Regions from separate parts of the Methylobacterium synurae genome, predicted to be linked through region 1. Evidence: predicted binding sites of a transcription regulator. Region 1 holds the regulator's gene; each other region holds the start of a gene.
What was found. The regulator LexA, encoded in region 1, represses DNA repair genes until DNA is damaged. The targets are predictions, from matches to a motif close to TGTTCNNNNTGTGTTCNG.
Positions count from the first base shown of each region.

Region 2: the regulator LexA is predicted to act here: its motif matches at 4,122-4,139, upstream of HBB12_RS33475 (LexA family protein).
Region 3: the regulator LexA is predicted to act here: its motif matches at 2,280-2,297, upstream of HBB12_RS12215 (ImuA family protein).

Region 1 covers NZ_JAAQRC020000001.1:5,259,400-5,264,838, reverse strand. Annotated here, with positions in the region: gene HBB12_RS24120 (molybdopterin-dependent oxidoreductase) at 1-1,663, shown strand, start outside; gene HBB12_RS24115 (NCS2 family permease) at 1,654-2,994, shown strand; gene lexA (transcriptional repressor LexA) at 3,224-3,961, opposite strand; gene uvrB (excinuclease ABC subunit UvrB) at 4,181-5,439, opposite strand, start outside.
Region 2 covers NZ_JAAQRC020000003.1:162,577-168,015, forward strand. Annotated here, with positions in the region: gene HBB12_RS33450 (Gfo/Idh/MocA family protein) at 1-981, shown strand, start outside; gene HBB12_RS33455 (LysR substrate-binding domain-containing protein) at 1,182-1,844, opposite strand; partial or broken gene HBB12_RS34610 (LysR family transcriptional regulator) at 1,875-2,060, opposite strand; gene HBB12_RS33460 (DUF2442 domain-containing protein) at 2,997-3,422, opposite strand; gene HBB12_RS33465 (DUF4160 domain-containing protein) at 3,427-3,654, opposite strand; gene HBB12_RS33470 (hypothetical protein) at 3,791-4,045, opposite strand; gene HBB12_RS33475 (LexA family protein) at 4,155-4,619, shown strand; gene HBB12_RS33480 (Y-family DNA polymerase) at 4,616-5,439, shown strand, end outside.
Region 3 covers NZ_JAAQRC020000001.1:2,652,504-2,657,942, reverse strand. Annotated here, with positions in the region: gene HBB12_RS12220 (DUF6504 family protein) at 87-1,589, opposite strand; gene HBB12_RS12215 (ImuA family protein) at 1,507-2,247, opposite strand; gene HBB12_RS12210 (replication protein RepA) at 4,392-5,439, opposite strand, start outside.

The DNA of each region.
Region 1 (5,439 bases):
TCTGGAAACCCATGCGGCGATCGGCTGGCGCGATTCCGATGGACGCCTCGTCATCCGCTCCAGCACCCAGGTGCCGTTCCTCACCCGCGACGCGCTCTGCGCCCTGTTCGATCTCCCGCGCGAGGAGGTCCGGGTCGAGTGCGGCCGGGTCGGCGGCGGCTTCGGGGGCAAGCAGGAGATGCTGACCGAGGATCTGGTGGCGCTCGCGGTGCTCGCCACCGGCCGGCCGGTGCGCTGGGAATTGACCCGCACCGAGCAGTTCACCGCCACCACCACCCGCCACCCGATGCGGGTGCGGGTGCGCCTCGGCGCCCGCCGCGACGGCACCCTGACGGCGATCGACCTCCAGGTGCTGTCGAATACCGGCGCCTACGGCAACCATGCCGGCGGCGTGCTGCATCACGGCTGCAACGAGGTGATCGCGGTCTATCGCTGCGCCAACAAGCGGGTCGCGGGCTATGCCGTCCACACTCACACCCTGCCGGCGGGGGCATTTCGCGGCTACGGATTGAGCCAGACCATCTTCGCGGTCGAATCCGCCATGGACGAGCTCGCTCGCGCCTTGACGCTCGATCCGTTCGAGTTGCGGCGACGCAACGTGGTGCGGCCCGGCGACCCGATGGTCTCGACGAGCCTCGAACCGCACGACGTGCAATACGGCAGCTACGGCCTCGACCAATGCCTCGACGCGGTGTCGGCGGCCCTGGCCGAGCCCCCTCCCCCCGCCCCGCCGGGCTGGCGCACGGGCTCCGGCATGGCGCTGTCGATGATCGACACCATCCCGCCGCGAGGCCACTTCGCCGAGGCCCGGATCGCGCTCGGGGACGACGGGGCCTACGCCTTGCGCGTCGGCACGGTCGAGTTCGGCAACGGCACCTCGACGGTTCATGGCCAGATCGCCGCCGAGGCCTTGAGCACCACCCCGGACCGGATCGCCCTGCGCCAGGGCGACAGCGACGCGGTCGGGCACGATACCGGCGCCTATGGCAGCACCGGCATCGTGGTGGCGGGCCAGGCGACCTTGCGGGCCGCGCAAGGCCTGGCCGACATCCTGCGCCGGCGCGCCGCCGCCCGGTTCGGGCTCGATCCCGCCGCCTGCCGGCTCGACGGCGACGCGGTCACGGCGGGAGAGGCCCGGGTCCCCCTCGCCGATCTCGGCCCGGCGGAGGCGATCGGCCATGCCGACGGCAGCCCGCGCTCGGTGGCGTTCAACGTCCAGGGCTTCCAGGTCGCGGTGCATTCGGGAACCGGCGAACTGCGCATCCTGCGGAGCGTCCACGCCGCCGATGCGGGCCGGGTGATGAACCCGGCGCAGTGCCGCGGCCAGGTCGAGGGCGGCGTCGCCCAGGCGCTCGGCGCGGCGCTCTACGAGGACCTGGCGATCGACGGCGAGGGCCGGGTCGCGACCCCGTCCTTCCGCACCTACCACATCCCGGCCATCGCCGACGTGCCCCGCACCGAGGTGATCTTCGCCGCCACCCACGACGCGGTCGGGCCGCTCGGCGCCAAGTCGATGAGCGAGAGCCCGTTCAACCCCGTCGCGGCGGCTCTGGCCAACGCCATCCGGGACGCGACCGGCGCGCGGCTGACCGCGACGCCCTTCGCGCCCGACCGGATCTACCGACAGATCAGAGAGAGCGACGAGGAGCAGCGATGGACATGAAGCGCGACGCCGGCCTGACCCGGCCCCCGGGTTTCCTGGAGCGCACCTTCGCGCTCTCGGCCCACGGCACCACCGTGCGCACGGAGCTGCTCGCCGGGCTCACCACCTTCCTGACGATGGCCTACATCGTCTTCGTCAATCCCAACATCCTGGGCGATGCCGGGATGCCCAAGGGGGCGGTGTTCGTCGCGACCTGCCTCGTCGCGGCGATCGGCTCGCTGGTGATGGCGTTCTACGCCAACTACCCGATCGCGCTGGCGCCGGGCATGGGGCTCAACGCCTACTTCGCCTATGTGGTGGTGCTCCAGATGGGCTACACCTGGCAGGCGGCGTTGGGCGCGGTGTTCATCTCCGGCCTGTGCTTCATGGTCGTCACGCTGACGGGGCTGCGACGGATCATCGTCGAGGGCATTCCCCGCTCGATGCGCATCGCGATCACGGTCGGCATCGGGCTCTTCCTCGCGATCATCGCGCTGAAGAGCGCCGGCGTGGTGACGGCGAGCCCCGCGACCTTCGTGACGCTGGGCGACCTGCACAAGCCGAGCACGGTGCTGGCGGTGCTGGGCTTCCTGATCGTCGCGGTGCTCTCGGTGCGCAAGGTGCGCGGCGCGCTGCTTGCCGGCATCCTGACCGTGACGGCGTTGAGCTTCATCGTCGCCGACAACACCTTCCAGGGTGTGGCCTCGCTGCCGCCCTCGATCGCCCCGACCCTGTTCGCCCTCGACATCAAGGGCGCGCTGTCGGGCGGCCTGCTCAACGTGATCCTGGTGTTCTTCCTCGTCGAATTGTTCGATGCCACCGGCACGCTGATGGGCGTCGCCAACCGGGCGGGGCTGCTGACCGAGGGCAAGATGGAGCGCCTCGACAAGGCGTTGATGGCGGATTCCTCGTCGATCTTCGTCGGCTCGCTGCTCGGCACGTCGAGCACGACCGCCTATCTCGAGAGCGCGTCCGGCGTCGAGGAGGGCGGGCGCACCGGGCTCACCGCCGCCACGGTGGCGGTTTTGTTCCTGGCCTGCCTGTTCTTCGCGCCCCTCGCCGGCTCGGTCCCGGCCTATGCCACGGCGCCGGCCCTGTTCTACGTCGCCTGCCTGATGCTGCACGAGCTGGTCGATCTCGACTGGGACGACCTGACCGAGGTGCTGCCGGCCTGCGTCACGGCGCTGCTGATGCCCTTCACCTACTCGATCGCCAACGGCGTCGCCTTCGGCTTCATCACCTACGCGGTGATCAAGCTGCTCACCGGGCGGTTCCGGGACGTGAAGCCGGTGGTGTGGGTGATCGCCGCGGTGTTCCTGTTCAAGTTCGTGGCGACCGGCAGCGCGCACTGACGAGCGCGACGCCCTGAACCCTCCCCCCTCTGCGGGGGAGGGTGGCCTGCGGAGCAGGCCGGGAGAGGGGAACCACGCTTCCGGAGAGGTCGCGACCATAGTGACGGACGCCACCTGGATCAGCGTCGCGCTGCCCCTCTCGGCGGGACTTCGTCCCGCTGCGCTCACTCCGTTCGCCACCCTCCCCCGCAGAGGGGGGGAGGGTTCCCGCGCTTGACTGAAAGCCCCTTCAGTACTTCCGGACCAGGCTCACCAGCCGGCCCTGGATCCGCACCCGGTCGGGCCCGAGCACGCGGGTCTCGTAGGCCGGGTTCGCGGCCTCGAGCGCGATCGAGGAGCCGCGGCGGCGCAGGCGCTTGAGCGTGGCCTCCTCGTCGTCGATCAGCGCCACGATGATGTCGCCGGTATTGGCGGTTTCCTGGCGGCGGATCACCACGAGGTCGCCGTCGAGGATGCCGGCCTCGATCATCGAGTCGCCGCGCACCTCCAGGGCGTAATGCTCGCCGCTCGCCAGGAAGTCCGGCGACATCGCCACCGTGCGGCTCTGGCTCTGGATCGCCGAGATCGGCGTACCGGCGGCGATCCGGCCCATCACCGGCACGCTGACCGACTGGCCGTTCTCGTCCGACGCCGTCGCCATCGCGGGGATACCGGCCTGCCGCTTCGGCTCGTGAGCGCGCCCGCCCTCGACCACGCTGGGATTGAACCGCACCACCTCGGCCGTGGCCGCGACCGGCGCCGGTCCCGTCACCGTGTCGGGCAGGCGGATCACCTCGATCGCCCGGGCCCGGTTCGGCAGGCGGCGCAGGAAGCCCCGCTCCTCCAGGGCCGTGATCAGGCGGTGGATGCCCGATTTCGACTTGAGATCGAGGGCGTCCTTCATCTCGTCGAAGGACGGGGGCACGCCCGTCTCGCGCATTCTCTGCTGAATGAAGCGGAGCAGGTCCAACTGCTTACGCGTGAGCATGTGACACTCTCATCCCCGCGCTGCCGCGCTCCGGAAACAAATCGCGAACATGGTAAGCGTTCCGCAAGTGTTCCGCAAGCGGCTTCGAAAAAGCGGCGCGAGGGCGCAGCAACCGGGGTGATAGACGGGGATGTCACGGGTCGATCGGACGATGAGGCACGTTCCGCGCGGTGTTCGACCGGCGCGGGACTGTCCGCCGCGCCGGTCCGAGCCTGCGCCTCAGCCCCGCCCCTTGCGGCCCTTGTATTTCGGCTTCTGACCAGGAAACCCTTGCGTCGAGCGGCCGGTCGGGCGCTCGGCGTAGGTGAACGGCACCTCGCGGTCGGTGCCCGGGCCCATGTCGTCGAGGTCGGGCTGGCGGATGCGGGTGCCTTCGTCCGAGACGCCCTTGCCGCCCGGACCGTAGCCGAGCGGTTCCGCACCCCGGCGCTTGCGCTTGGCGCCGAAGCGGCCGGCCTCGCGCTCGACATCGGCCTGCTCGGCCATCGGGTCGTCGGCGATGGCGAGCTCGGTCGCCTGGAGCCGCTTGAGCTCGTCGCGCAGGCGCGCTGCCTCCTCGAAGTCGAGATCGGCGGCGGCCGCCCGCATCCTTTTCTCGAGGTCGGCCATCACCGCCTTGAGGTTGTGGCCGACCGTGACGGCGGATTTCGCCAGCCCCGTATCGACCTGGACGTGGTCGCGCTCGTAGACGCTCTCCAGGATGTCGGAGATGTTGCGCTTCACGCTCTGGGGCGTGATGCCGTGCTCCTCGTTATAGGCGAGCTGCTTCTTGCGCCGGCGCTCGGTCTCGGCCATCGCCCGCTCCATCGAGCCGGTGATGTGGTCGGCGTAGAGGATGCAGCGGGCGTCGGCGTTGCGGGCGGCCCGCCCGATGGTCTGGATCAGCGAGGTCTCGGAGCGCAGGAAGCCTTCCTTGTCGGCGTCGAGGATGCCGACGAGGGCGCATTCCGGGATGTCGAGGCCCTCGCGCAGGAGGTTGATGCCGATCAGAACGTCGAAGGCGCCGAGCCGCAGGTCGCGGATGATCTCGATCCGCTCCAGCGTGTCGATGTCGGAATGCATGTAGCGCACCCGCACGCCGTTCTCGTGCAGGTACTCGGTCAGGTCCTCGGCCATGCGCTTGGTCAGCGTCGTCACCAGCGTGCGGTAGCCGGCGGCCGCCACCTCCTTCACCTCGCCGAGCAGGTCGTCGACCTGCGAGCGGGCCGGGCGTACCTCGATCACCGGATCGACGAGGCCGGTCGGGCGGATGACCTGCTCGGCGAAGACGCCGCCGGTCTGTTCCAGCTCCCACTTCGCCGGCGTCGCCGAGACGTGGATCGATTGCGGGCGCATCGCGTCCCATTCCTCGAACCGCAAGGGTCGGTTGTCGAGGCAGGAGGGCAGCCGGAAGCCGTACTCGGCGAGCGTCGCCTTGCGGCGGAAGTCGCCCCGGTACATGCCGCCGATCTGCGAGACCGTGACGTGGCTCTCGTCGG
Region 2 (5,439 bases), on a different contig from region 1:
GCAGCAATCGTTGGTCTTGGAGGCTGGGGTCGGCGCCTCGTCGTCGCGGTGCAGGAGGACGGGCAGCCCCGCGGTTCCGAGATCCACTTCACCCGCGCCGCCGTACGCTCGGCCGCGCGCGCAAAGCCCTTCGCGGACCGCCAGCGCCTGCTGCTCGGCTCCTTCGAGGAGTGCCTCTCCGATCCGGCCATCGATGCCGTGGTCCTTGCAACGCCCCACAGCGCCCATCCTGGCCAGGTTCGCGCCGCGGCCGCGGCGGGAAAGCACGTCTTCGTCGAGAAGCCCCTCGCCTTGACCCTGGCGGAGGCTGAATCCGCCATCGCTGCCTGCAAGGCTGCCGGGCGCGTGCTGGCGCTCGGTCACAACCGGCGCTTCCTGCCGGCTTTCCGCGCTCTGCGCGAGCTCCTGCTCGCCGGTGAACTTGGGTCCATCCTCCACGCCGAGGCCATGTTTGCCGGCGCCTTCGGCCTTGCCTACACGCCGGATGCTTGGCGGGCGGGTGATGCGGATGCACCTGCCGGCGGACTGACCGCTATGGGCATCCACAGCCTCGACGCCTTGATCGACTGCCTCGGGCCGGTGGAGGAGGTGACCGCCCAGAGCATGCGCCGGGTCCTCACGATTCCGATGGACGACACCACGAGTGCGATGCTGCGCTTCCGGTCAGGCCCGTCTGGCCATGTCGCGACGCTCATGGCTACGGCCTGGACCTGGCAACTGCGCGTGTTCGGTGTCCGGGGCTACGCCGCGATGCCGGACGAGACGAGCCTTCAGATCGTCGAGCGCAGCGGCGCCTCGCGGCATTTCGTCTTCCCCGTCTTCGACACGGAACGGGCCGAACTCGAAGCGTTCGCGCGGGCGGTGCGGGGGGACGAGGCCTACCCGGTCCCGCTCGGCGACGTGGCGCACGGGGTCGCCGTGCTCGAGGCCGCGGTGGCGTCGATCCGCTCCGGCCGTGTGCGGATGTCGGTGGGGGCTTGAGCGCGCAACCCTCATGCGGTCCGGTACGCTTGCTGGCACGCGACCCGCCTTCCGCGAGCATCCCGTGAAGGCTCCTGGTGATACGAAATCCGGAAGATCACTTCCGGATTTCGTATCACCAGCCCGCGCGGCGCGTGAGCGAAGACGATTTCCGCATCGCGAAGTGATCAATCGGAAATCGTATGAGAGGTCGGTCTCGCTCATCGTCCGGAAGAGACCTGTGCCTCGCGGTGCAGCCAGGCGATGAAATCGCGGCGCACCGGTAGCAGCGCGGCAGGCATGATCGCGTTCCCGCTCGGCACGATGGCGAGCCGGCGCCCAAGCGGCCGGAAGCCGAACGGGGCGATCAATCGGCCGTCCGCGAGTTCCTCTCGCACCAGGGCCTCGGGGACGATCGCGCGACCGAGACCGACCTCGGCGCCGCGAAGCGCGAGAGCGAGATCGGCCATGAACACCTCGCCCGCCCGACCATCGGCGACCTGCCCTGCGGCACGTTCCCAGCGCTCCCAGGCATCGGGCCACGACCGGGTGTGGATCCGGGTGGCCCCGACACATGGCCGGCGCGGTAGCGCGAGGGGGTGGTGAACCGGCCCGAAGGCGTCCGGGAGCGGCGAGGTTGGCGTGTGCATCTCCCCGCCGATGTCCTGCCACGCGATCGTCAGGTGGGGCACGGCGCGACCGCCGCCCGGGTCGAGCAAGGTCAGTTCGACCACGACGAGCCCGGGCGGTGGGGCTGCGGCGAGAAGCGGGATCAGCCAGCGCTCGGCGAGCGCCGGCTCGCAGCCGACGATGAGACGGGGGGCGCGGGGATGCACCCGCAGCCGCTCGGTTGCGCTCTCGAGGCTATCGAGGGCTTGCACCACGACTGGGAGGAGCTCGGCTCCCGCCGCGGTGAGAACCAAGCCACTGGGCAGGCGAAGAAGGAGCGGAGAACCCAGATGGGCCTCGACAGCCCGTATCTGTCGACTCACGGCGCTCTCGGTCAGGTGCAGGCGCGCCGCCGCGCCGGTCACGGTCCTGGCGGTTGCTGCCGCCTCGAAGGCCTCGAGCCCACGCCAGGGAGGGAGCCGCCGTCTCATCGAGCCTGCCTGCCGTCACGCGTGCTAAGAAAATAATTTCATAGAAAAGAATTGTATTATAAAATAAACCAATGTAAACGTCACGATATAGAAATGTGATTTTCATAACAACGGGCTTTTACGGAACGGAAGTGTTCGTTTAAGCGTGCGAGCGCGCTGAAATCGCTATGGATATGCGTGGAGCGTCGTCAAGCAGGGCTGTGTGCATACGGCAATGTCATGATGAATGAATGAGGTATCGATGGTGCGATACGCCGGTCTCGTGAGCCGAACTCCGAGAATGAGGGACGTCGACGAGGTCGGATCGTAACGGGAGCCTTGCGCTTGTCCCCGATTTGGTGGAGCGCGCCCGCAGCACCCCATTTCGTTCTCCTGACCTCCGCAGTGCCAAACGCGCAAGGCGCCGACCGGCGTTCTGCCGGCAAAGGTTGTCTCGTGACTGCCTGACGGCATTGAGGTGGCGCGCTGCGGCTCGACCTCCATCACCACGCCCTGGCTTCGAGATGAGGCGCTGCGACAATCATGGCGGAAGGGGACATCCGGTCCATCATTGTGCAACGGTGGGGCTCGCGCGCTCTTGCCGACCGCGCGGATGGTCGTGCGCCGCATCCTCGCCCAGGAAGGCGACGAGCTCGCGGGCGCATTTCGTGGTGGCCGCCGCACATCGCATCGCGCAGCGATCTGTGCGCCCGTCAAACGGTTCGCTGCCGCACATCATGGGCGGCCAAGGTGGACGATCCATGTCTGCAGGTGGGGTAGACCGCCTTTCAGTCCGGTCTTGGAGCAAGCAAGCCGGCTTGCGCGATCTCGCGCAAGTTGGCAGGTCGCGCCGGTTCCTAAGGGCAGGGAGGCTGGGAAGCGGACTAACTGGTGAAGTCCGACCCTGCTCGCTTCCCAGACGCGGAGTTTTTGTGTTCTCAGTCCCGTAATGGAGTGTCAGGCTGCCTCTGCCTCGCGATCCAGGCCGAGTGCCGCCAGTCGCACCGTCTTCGGCAGCAGGTGCGTCCCGGCCTCGTAATAGCGCCACATGCGCGGGCTGACGCCGAGCGCCGCCGCGGCCTGGGACAGCTTCGGCGTCCGGGACTTCCGCCACGACAGCAGCCAGGCGGCGCCCTGCTCGAGCGCCAGTCGCCACAGCGTGTCGGCGCTGATCTCCATGTCGTCGGACCAGTGGGCGTTCCAGCCCCACTCGCCGACCGTTGCCGCCCGGAAGGCGTCGGTGTCGTCCCGGAGTGGCCTGAACACCTCGAACCGGCCGAGGTGCTCGCTCACGTCGACAGGGCTCTCGGCACCGTTCTTCCAGGTGACGACCAGGGTCCGGCCGCGGCCGGCCCGGACGGCATTGGTGCTCTGCGCTTCCATCGTCTCACCCTAGCTTGTTGAGGCGACGCCACGCGGCCCAGAGGACATCGCGGTTGGCCTCGGCCCACGCCATCGCCTCGGCGCCCCTGCGAGCGTCGCCCGAGCGGACCGTCAGCGTCTCGATCTCGACCAGGGCACGCCAGCCGCGCCTCTCGATGTGGAAGTGCGGCGGCAGGTGATCGTCGGCGTAAATGGCGACCTTGCAATTTGTGAAACGCTGAATGGTCAGCATCGCCTGTCGCTGTAAGGAACCTAGGCAAATGTTGCCTTCTAGGCAACACAAAAACGGAAATGGTTGCCGATTTTTATCGGGCTCGCTCAAGGTGAGGACAGGCGCCCGCGCCGCCCGTGCAGACTGAGACGCAAGGTCATCCGCCGCTCGCCTGCTTCGCGCAATCCTCCGGCACCTCGCCAAACTGGCCGAGGATCGCTACGCTCTGCAACTCGCCCGTCTCGTCGTCCGCCACGACGCGCAAGGCCGCCGTGCCCGGCACCCGTCGAGCGATTGCCTCCGCCCGATTGAGCGCCTCGCTCTCCGTAGGCGCTACGTCCCGGCTACCTGGCCTCAGCCGCTTCCGGTTGATCTCGAACGTCTGCACCATGAAGGTGGTCCGCATCCCCATAACGATCTCCTGACCCTGTCATCCCGGCCGCGCACAGGCCCGAAGCGGGGCCTTGACCGGGAACCTCCGGCCTGTTTGTTCTCTTTGTGTTCTAGAACGGAGGGCGCGCGTGAGTCTCTATCGGGTCGGTGGCCAAGCGGCGGATGGCGGCGGGCTCGTGCGGATCCCGTTCATGCTCTCGACGCTCTGCGCCGGCTTCCCGAGCCCGGCAGAGGACTTCATCGAGGGTGCACTGGAGCTGCCGCGCTGGCTCGTGCCGAATCCGCCCGCCACCTTCATATGGCGCGTCCGCGGCTGGTGCATGAAGGGCGCCGGCATCCATGACGAAGACTTGGCCGTGGTCGACCGCTCGCTCTCGCCGTCCCCCGGCGCGGTCGTCGTCGCAGTTGTCAACGGCGAGATGAGTCTCAAGCGCCTGATCATGACCGGCAACCGGCTGAGCCTTACGTTCGACAACCCGGAGATGGATCAGGAATTCGCCCTGGAGGATCTGGAGGAGGGGCTACTCTGGGGCGTGCTGCTATTCTCGGTGCGCTGGCACCACGTGAAGGCCCGTGCGAGCCTTGTGCGATGACCCGCGCCATTGCGCTCATCGACGGCAACAGCTTCTATTGCTCGTGCGAGCGCGTATTTGATCCGCGCCTGACCGGCGTGCCGGTGATCGTGCTCTCGAACAACGACGGCTGCGCCATCGCCCGCACCGCCGAGGCCAAGGCGCTCGGCATCCGCATGGGCGAGCCGTACTTCAAGATCCGCGACCTGTGTCGGCAGCAGCGGGTTCGGGTGTTCTCCTCGAATTATGCCCTCTACGGCGACATGTCGGCCCGGGCCAACACGGTCTACCGCCAGTTCGCGCGCGACGTGGAGGTCTACTCGATCGATGAGAGCTTCCTCGACCTTTCTGACGTGCGCGAGTGTGACCGAGTGGCGCTCGCCCGGGACCTCCGCTCCACCGTCCGTCGGTGGACCGGCCTGCCGACCTGCGTCGGAATCGGGCCGACCAAGACCCTCGCGAAATTGGCGAACCACATCGCCAAGTCCATCCCCGAGCTCGGGGGCGTGTGCGATCTGTCCGATGAGGCGGAGCGCGCTGCCTGGATGGTCGGGATCTCGGTGGGCGAGGTCTGGGGCATCGGTCGCGCCTCGTTGGCGCGACTCATCGCCATGGGCATCGACACGGTGGCGGACCTGCGGGACCTCGATCCCCGGCCGGCGCGGGCCTCGCTGACGGTGGTGGGCGAACGCATCATCCACGAGCTGCGCGGCCGCGCCTGCCTGCCCCTCGAGATTGTGCCAGCCCGGCGCAAGGGCTGCGCGGTCACCCGATCATTCTCGTCACGGATCACCGAGCGGACCGTGCTCGAGCAGGCGGTGGCGGCGCATGCGACGCGGCT
Region 3 (5,439 bases), 2.6 Mb from region 1:
TGCGATCGCTCCACACCTCAGGATGAGGTCGCGGGTGGGATGAAATCCAGCGGCCGGAGACGGCAAGCTTCGAGGGACCGGGCGCATCACGCCTCCCCCAGGCCATGCAGCCACCAGCGCGCCCCGTCCCGCGTCAGGGAATCGCGGAACAGCCAGTAGCGGGCGCCGGTCTCGTCCTCGACCCGGTAATAGTCGCGGGTGGCCGAGATCTCGTCGTCGGACAGCCACCATTCGCCGAAGATGCGCTCCGGCCCGTCGGCCCGGGCCACGCGGCGGCGGGTGCCGCGCCAGGTGAAGGCGGAGGGCGGCGCATCGGGAAGGGCGGCCAGCACCGCCACCGGCTCCGGGGCCGGCAGCAGCCGGCCGGGGCGCGGCAGGTCGGCGGGCCAGGTGATGCCGGTGGCGGGGCTCAAGGCCGCGACCCGGCGCACCGCCCGCTCGGGCCATTCGCTCTCGACCGGAGATCGGCGAAACACCCGGCCCGGCCCGAGGCGCAACACCAGCCGGTCGACCAATTCGGCCATCGTGTCCGGGTCTGATTCCGCGCCGGGTGCCGCGAGCTGGCGCGCGTCCAGGCGCTCGACCCTGGGGGCCGAGAGCCGCGCCTCGTCGAGGCCGTGGCCGGGATCGATGGTGGTCAACCGCTCGGCGAGCAGGCGGGCGAGGTGGCGCGAATCGCGGCTCGGCCGGGCGGTGCCGACGCTGACCGACTGGTCGAGCCCGTCGACGCGGCGGAATACCAGGTCGAGCCGGCGCGCCCCGAGCCCGTGCCGGGCGAGGGTGTCGGCGAGCATCGCGGTCAGCCGCCCGGCTACCCGGGCCAGCGTCTCGGGCGCGCCGATCGGCTCCGCGAAGGCGAGTCGGACACTGTGCTCGACCGGCGGCGCCAGATAAGCCAGCGGTTCGGGGGCATGACCCAAAGCCTGGGCGAGGCGGCGGGCGGGCGCCTCGCCGAAGCGCAGGCGCAACGGGCCGCTCGGCTGCTCCAGCAGCTGTCCGACCCGCGCGATGCCGAGCTGGCCCAAGCCCGAGACGGTGTCGCCGTCGAGGCGCAAGGCGCGGAGCGGCAGGGCGAGGAGCGCGTCCCGCTGGCCGCCGGGCGGCAGCACGATTTCGGGGCCGAGGCAGCGGGAAGCCGCCCAGGCGGCACCGGGGGTATCCGCCAGCGCCGCCCGGACCCGGTAGCCGGCCCGGCCGAGGCGGCGGCGCAAATGGGCCAGCAGGGCCGCCTCGCCGCCATGCAGGTGGGCGGCGCCCGCCACGTCGATCCAGATCCCGTCCGGCGGGTCGGGGGCGACGAGGGGGGCGTAAGCCAGGCACCAGGCCGCGAGGCGCCCGAGCGCCGCGGCGTCGCCCTCCGGATCGGCGGGGATCACCGTGAGACCCGGCACCATGGCCTGCGCCTGGGCGAGAGCGAGGCCGGGGCGCAGGCCGAGAGCCCGGGCGGCGCGGTCGGCGGCGCTGACGACCCGGCGCGGGCCGTCCTGGGTCACAGCCACCAGCGGCTCATCCGGCGGCGGCCCGCCGTGCCGGCGCCGCCACAGGTCGGTCGGCCAGGTCGGCAGGAACACGCAGATGACCCTTCGCATCGGGAGCCTCGAGGAGCCAGGTGCGGGGCTCGGCGCCCCGGGCGCGCAGCAGCGCCACGGTCCAGCGGGCCCGCGACAGGCCCGGCACGGAAAGAGCGGCGGAGGGCGCCGCGGTGACGCCCCAGCGGGTCGCGGCGGCGTTGGGCTCCGGGACCGCGCCGCCCCGGCGGCGGATCACCAGGGCGAGGCCGCCGCTGCCCTCGGCGGCGAGCTGGAGCCGCCGCGACGGGGTGAGCCCGAGCCGGGCGACCTCGCCGACCACCGCCGCGAGGCCGCGATGGCGCAACCCCTCCTCCATGGTGGGCAAGACCTCGGCCTCGCGCCGGGTCTCGGCGTAGAGCACCCGGTCGGGATGGAGGCCGACCGCGGCGAGGCCGGGGGCGAACAGGTCGCGGCTCGCCAGGCACCACAGGACCGGACCGGGGAGCCGGGCGAGGATCGCGGCGGTGAACAGGGCTGCGAGCGCCCCCTCCCCGTCCACCGGTCCCGCCGCCAGCACCTCGTGCACCGCGCCGAGGCGCAGGCCCCCGCCCGGCAGGTGCGCGTCGAGGTCGGCGACGCCGAAGGGCAGGACCGGACGGTCCGTCCCCTCGGGAGCCAGCCCGCCGATCCGCTCGCGCAACGCCGCGAGCTGCCGTTCCCGCTCGGCCTGCCGCATCTCATGCCCATCACCGAACCGAAGCAACAACTCGTTCTTGTTTTGTTCGGTTTCATGAGCGTGTCAATCGGGGCTGTGGATGGCCGGGCCATCAGAGCCTGTGAAACCCAGGTGCCTGTTGACGGCAGCGGGGATAGCGGGGTCGGCGCGGCCGGGAAAGCCCGGGATCACAAGGGGATCGGGCGGGAGCGCGATGCGGGATGCGGGCGGGCATAGCCGTTGGACAACGCTGCAGAAGCCGCCAGGAGCGCCGCTGAGCTGGATTCGAGGCCGGCGGGTGCCGTACAACGGTCGTGGGGCGCGACGGGCCTCCACGGGCCTCCTGGCGGAGAATCCGGAGTTTGCGGCTCGTCGGACGTCGCCCTCGGATTCGGGGCCATGAAACCGGGGTCGTTCGGGAGTGCCTTTCGGCCTCGCGCGGCACGCCGAGTTGCCTACGCGGCGCCATCCGCGATTCACACAGCTTTCCAAGCTGTTAATCGGGGGCCTGCGCCGAGTAACCTACGCCCCCACGCCGAGTCGCCTTCGCCGACCCCCCGATTCCGCGCAGACCTGCCTACGCAGATGCGCCGAGTTGCCTGCGCGAATGCGCAGACCAGCCTACGCGAATGGGCCCTAACCCCTTGCAGGGTTTGATAAAATCGCGGCCCCATATAATACCCATATAGCTCTACGGATTCAGACTCGGAATCTAGATTCAGAATCTCTCATAAAAAGGCTTTTCGAGATCAGGAGTTAGGAGCTTTTCGGGGTGAGCGGCGTGGAGGCGGCGCCTGAGGCCGTCAGCAGGATCGGAGCCTGAGCCCCCTCCCCTGCCTCCCAGAGTCTTGGACGCCCGGGGCCGAGTCGGAGACTCCGGGGCAACGAGTCCTCGTTCGACAAAGCCCAGATCAGCCGGAGTCGTTTCCCCGTGGAAGAGTCGAGGCGAGGCTTGAGTCGGTGGAACCGACTCGCCTGTACGCTGGCTGATGATTCGCCGTCCCGATCCGGGACTCTGCCTCGACTCTCGGCGCATGATCGGAGCCCGGCAATACTTTGTCGTGACTCCCGGAGCCGGCCGGACGAAGGGTTACCGATGGGCTGTTTGGTCGCGCAAGAGCGTAGGCAATTCGGCGTGGAGTCGTTCACGTCCCGTAGGCAGGTCTGCGTGGGCAATGCCAGGCGAAAGACATGGAATCTCAATGGGGAAGCGGGAGATTCGGGAGGCTGGCCGGCCGTGGGGCGCGTAGGCAATTCAGCGTGGCTGGATGTGCTCCCGGCAGTAGCGGGGCGTAGGCAACTCGGCGTAGGGAGGCCGGGTGCAATGTTGTGGCTGGGTAAGGTGTCTGGATATTTTATTGATTGATATAACGATAAATATCCATCGCACCTGTAATATACCGATTTATTTTGTAATACTCATTCGCGCATTGCACGCACATACAAGATGAACGTCTCGCAATCGACAGATAATAGACCATCCACGTCATCCCGGGACTCGTCGGAGACGAGAACCCGGGATCCATAACCGCTGACGAGTCCGGAAAAGGCGGCCAGCGTTCCGCTTCACCCTGCATCGTCAGCAGTTATGGATCCCGGGTTCCGCTGCGCGGCCCCGGGATGACACCGAGGCACGGGACACGACAGCGGCGTGAAGGCTGCCGGCATGAAGCTGTCCCACCCTCGACCTTATCCTGAGAGCCTGTTTGAGCAGGATTTTCTACTAAGGACTTGAGGCAAGTGGCATCATCCTACCCTCTAAGCTCATCCTGAGGTGTTAGCCGATTGAAAATCGGCTGACCTCGAAGGAGGGCTCCAGTTAGCTCGGAGACTTCTGGAGCCCTCCTTCGAGGTCAGTCCATCAAGGATGGACTGATACGAAATCCGGAAGATCCCTTCCGGATTTCGTATCACGAGCCCGCGCGGCGCCTGAGCGAAGCCGATTTCCGCATCGCGAAGCGATCAGCCGGAAATCGTATGACACCTCAGGATGAGGTGGTGGGAGGGAGACCCTTGTTATCGTCGTGCAGGGCGTGAAAACGTCAGAGATGAAAAGAAAATAATCTTATCAACAGTCATGACAAACACAACGCCGTCACGGCGCTCACACGCGCACCGTCACCCGCCGCCGCGACCCCCCTGCCCTCGTAGGCAACTCGGCGGAATCAAGCCCTTGCCCGGGCTCGCTTATTCGCGAGCGCCGCCTTCGGCGGCACAAGCAGGTCCTTCGGATCGGAGGGCAAGAGCTGCATCCCACCGTCGTCGAGGGTCAGGCGCAGGCGCGGAAAAACCTCGGTGAGATGGGCGACGTCCTTGCGGAATTCCTGGCGGAACGAGCGGATCGAGCCGTTCTCGCTGCCGAACTGCTTGTAGAGGTTGTCCCAGGTCAGCCGCAGGGGCCGCTCCAGCCGCGAGAGCCGGTAGCCAACCCAGAACAAGAGGTCGAGCTTGCGCGCGGATCCCGCGAAGGCGCGGGCGGCGCGGATGTCGACCGGCAGGGCGTGCTGGATCAGGTTGTCGTAGAACTCGCGGTGGAAGGTGATGGTCGAGGACCACAAGAGGCCCTGGTCCGGGTGGTTGTGCAGCGGCAGCCACACGTCCATCTGCCGGAACGGCGGTACGTTGAGGGTCGAGGCGCGGGTGCCGTCCCACAGGCCGATCTGCATCGAGCAGGCGGCGAGCCGGTTGAGCTGCTCCTTGAACTGCTTGAGCGTGCCGCGCTCGCCGCCGGTGACCGGAAATCCCATGTCGCGGATGAAGCCCGACATGCTCTGCGCCACCTCCACCTTGGGGCTGCGCTGGCGCACCGCCTCGGTGCAGAGATGCAGCAGGAGGAGCCGCGCCTTCGGGCCGTAGGGCAGCCCCTGCATCTCCATCTCGCCGGTCGACGGGTTGATGAGCCGGCCGGCATTGATGGCGAGCGTGTTGCGGCCGTATTCCCGCGAGACGTTGGTGACGCCCTTCGGCTCGCGATACGGCAGGCCGCAGAGCGCCAGGACCGAGTGGATGTGCTGGATGTTCTCGGGCGCCGCGGGCTCGTTCTCGATCACCTCGCGCACCATGTCGCGGCGGCGCGCGTTGCGGGGCAGCCGGGCACGCTCGGCCGCGGCCTCGGCCTTCAGCTCCACCAGCTTCTCGCGCGCTTCGGACTCGGCGTCGCGCTTGGCCTGGCTGGTGCGCACGAAGGCGAGCGTCGCCTTGTAGGCGACGCTG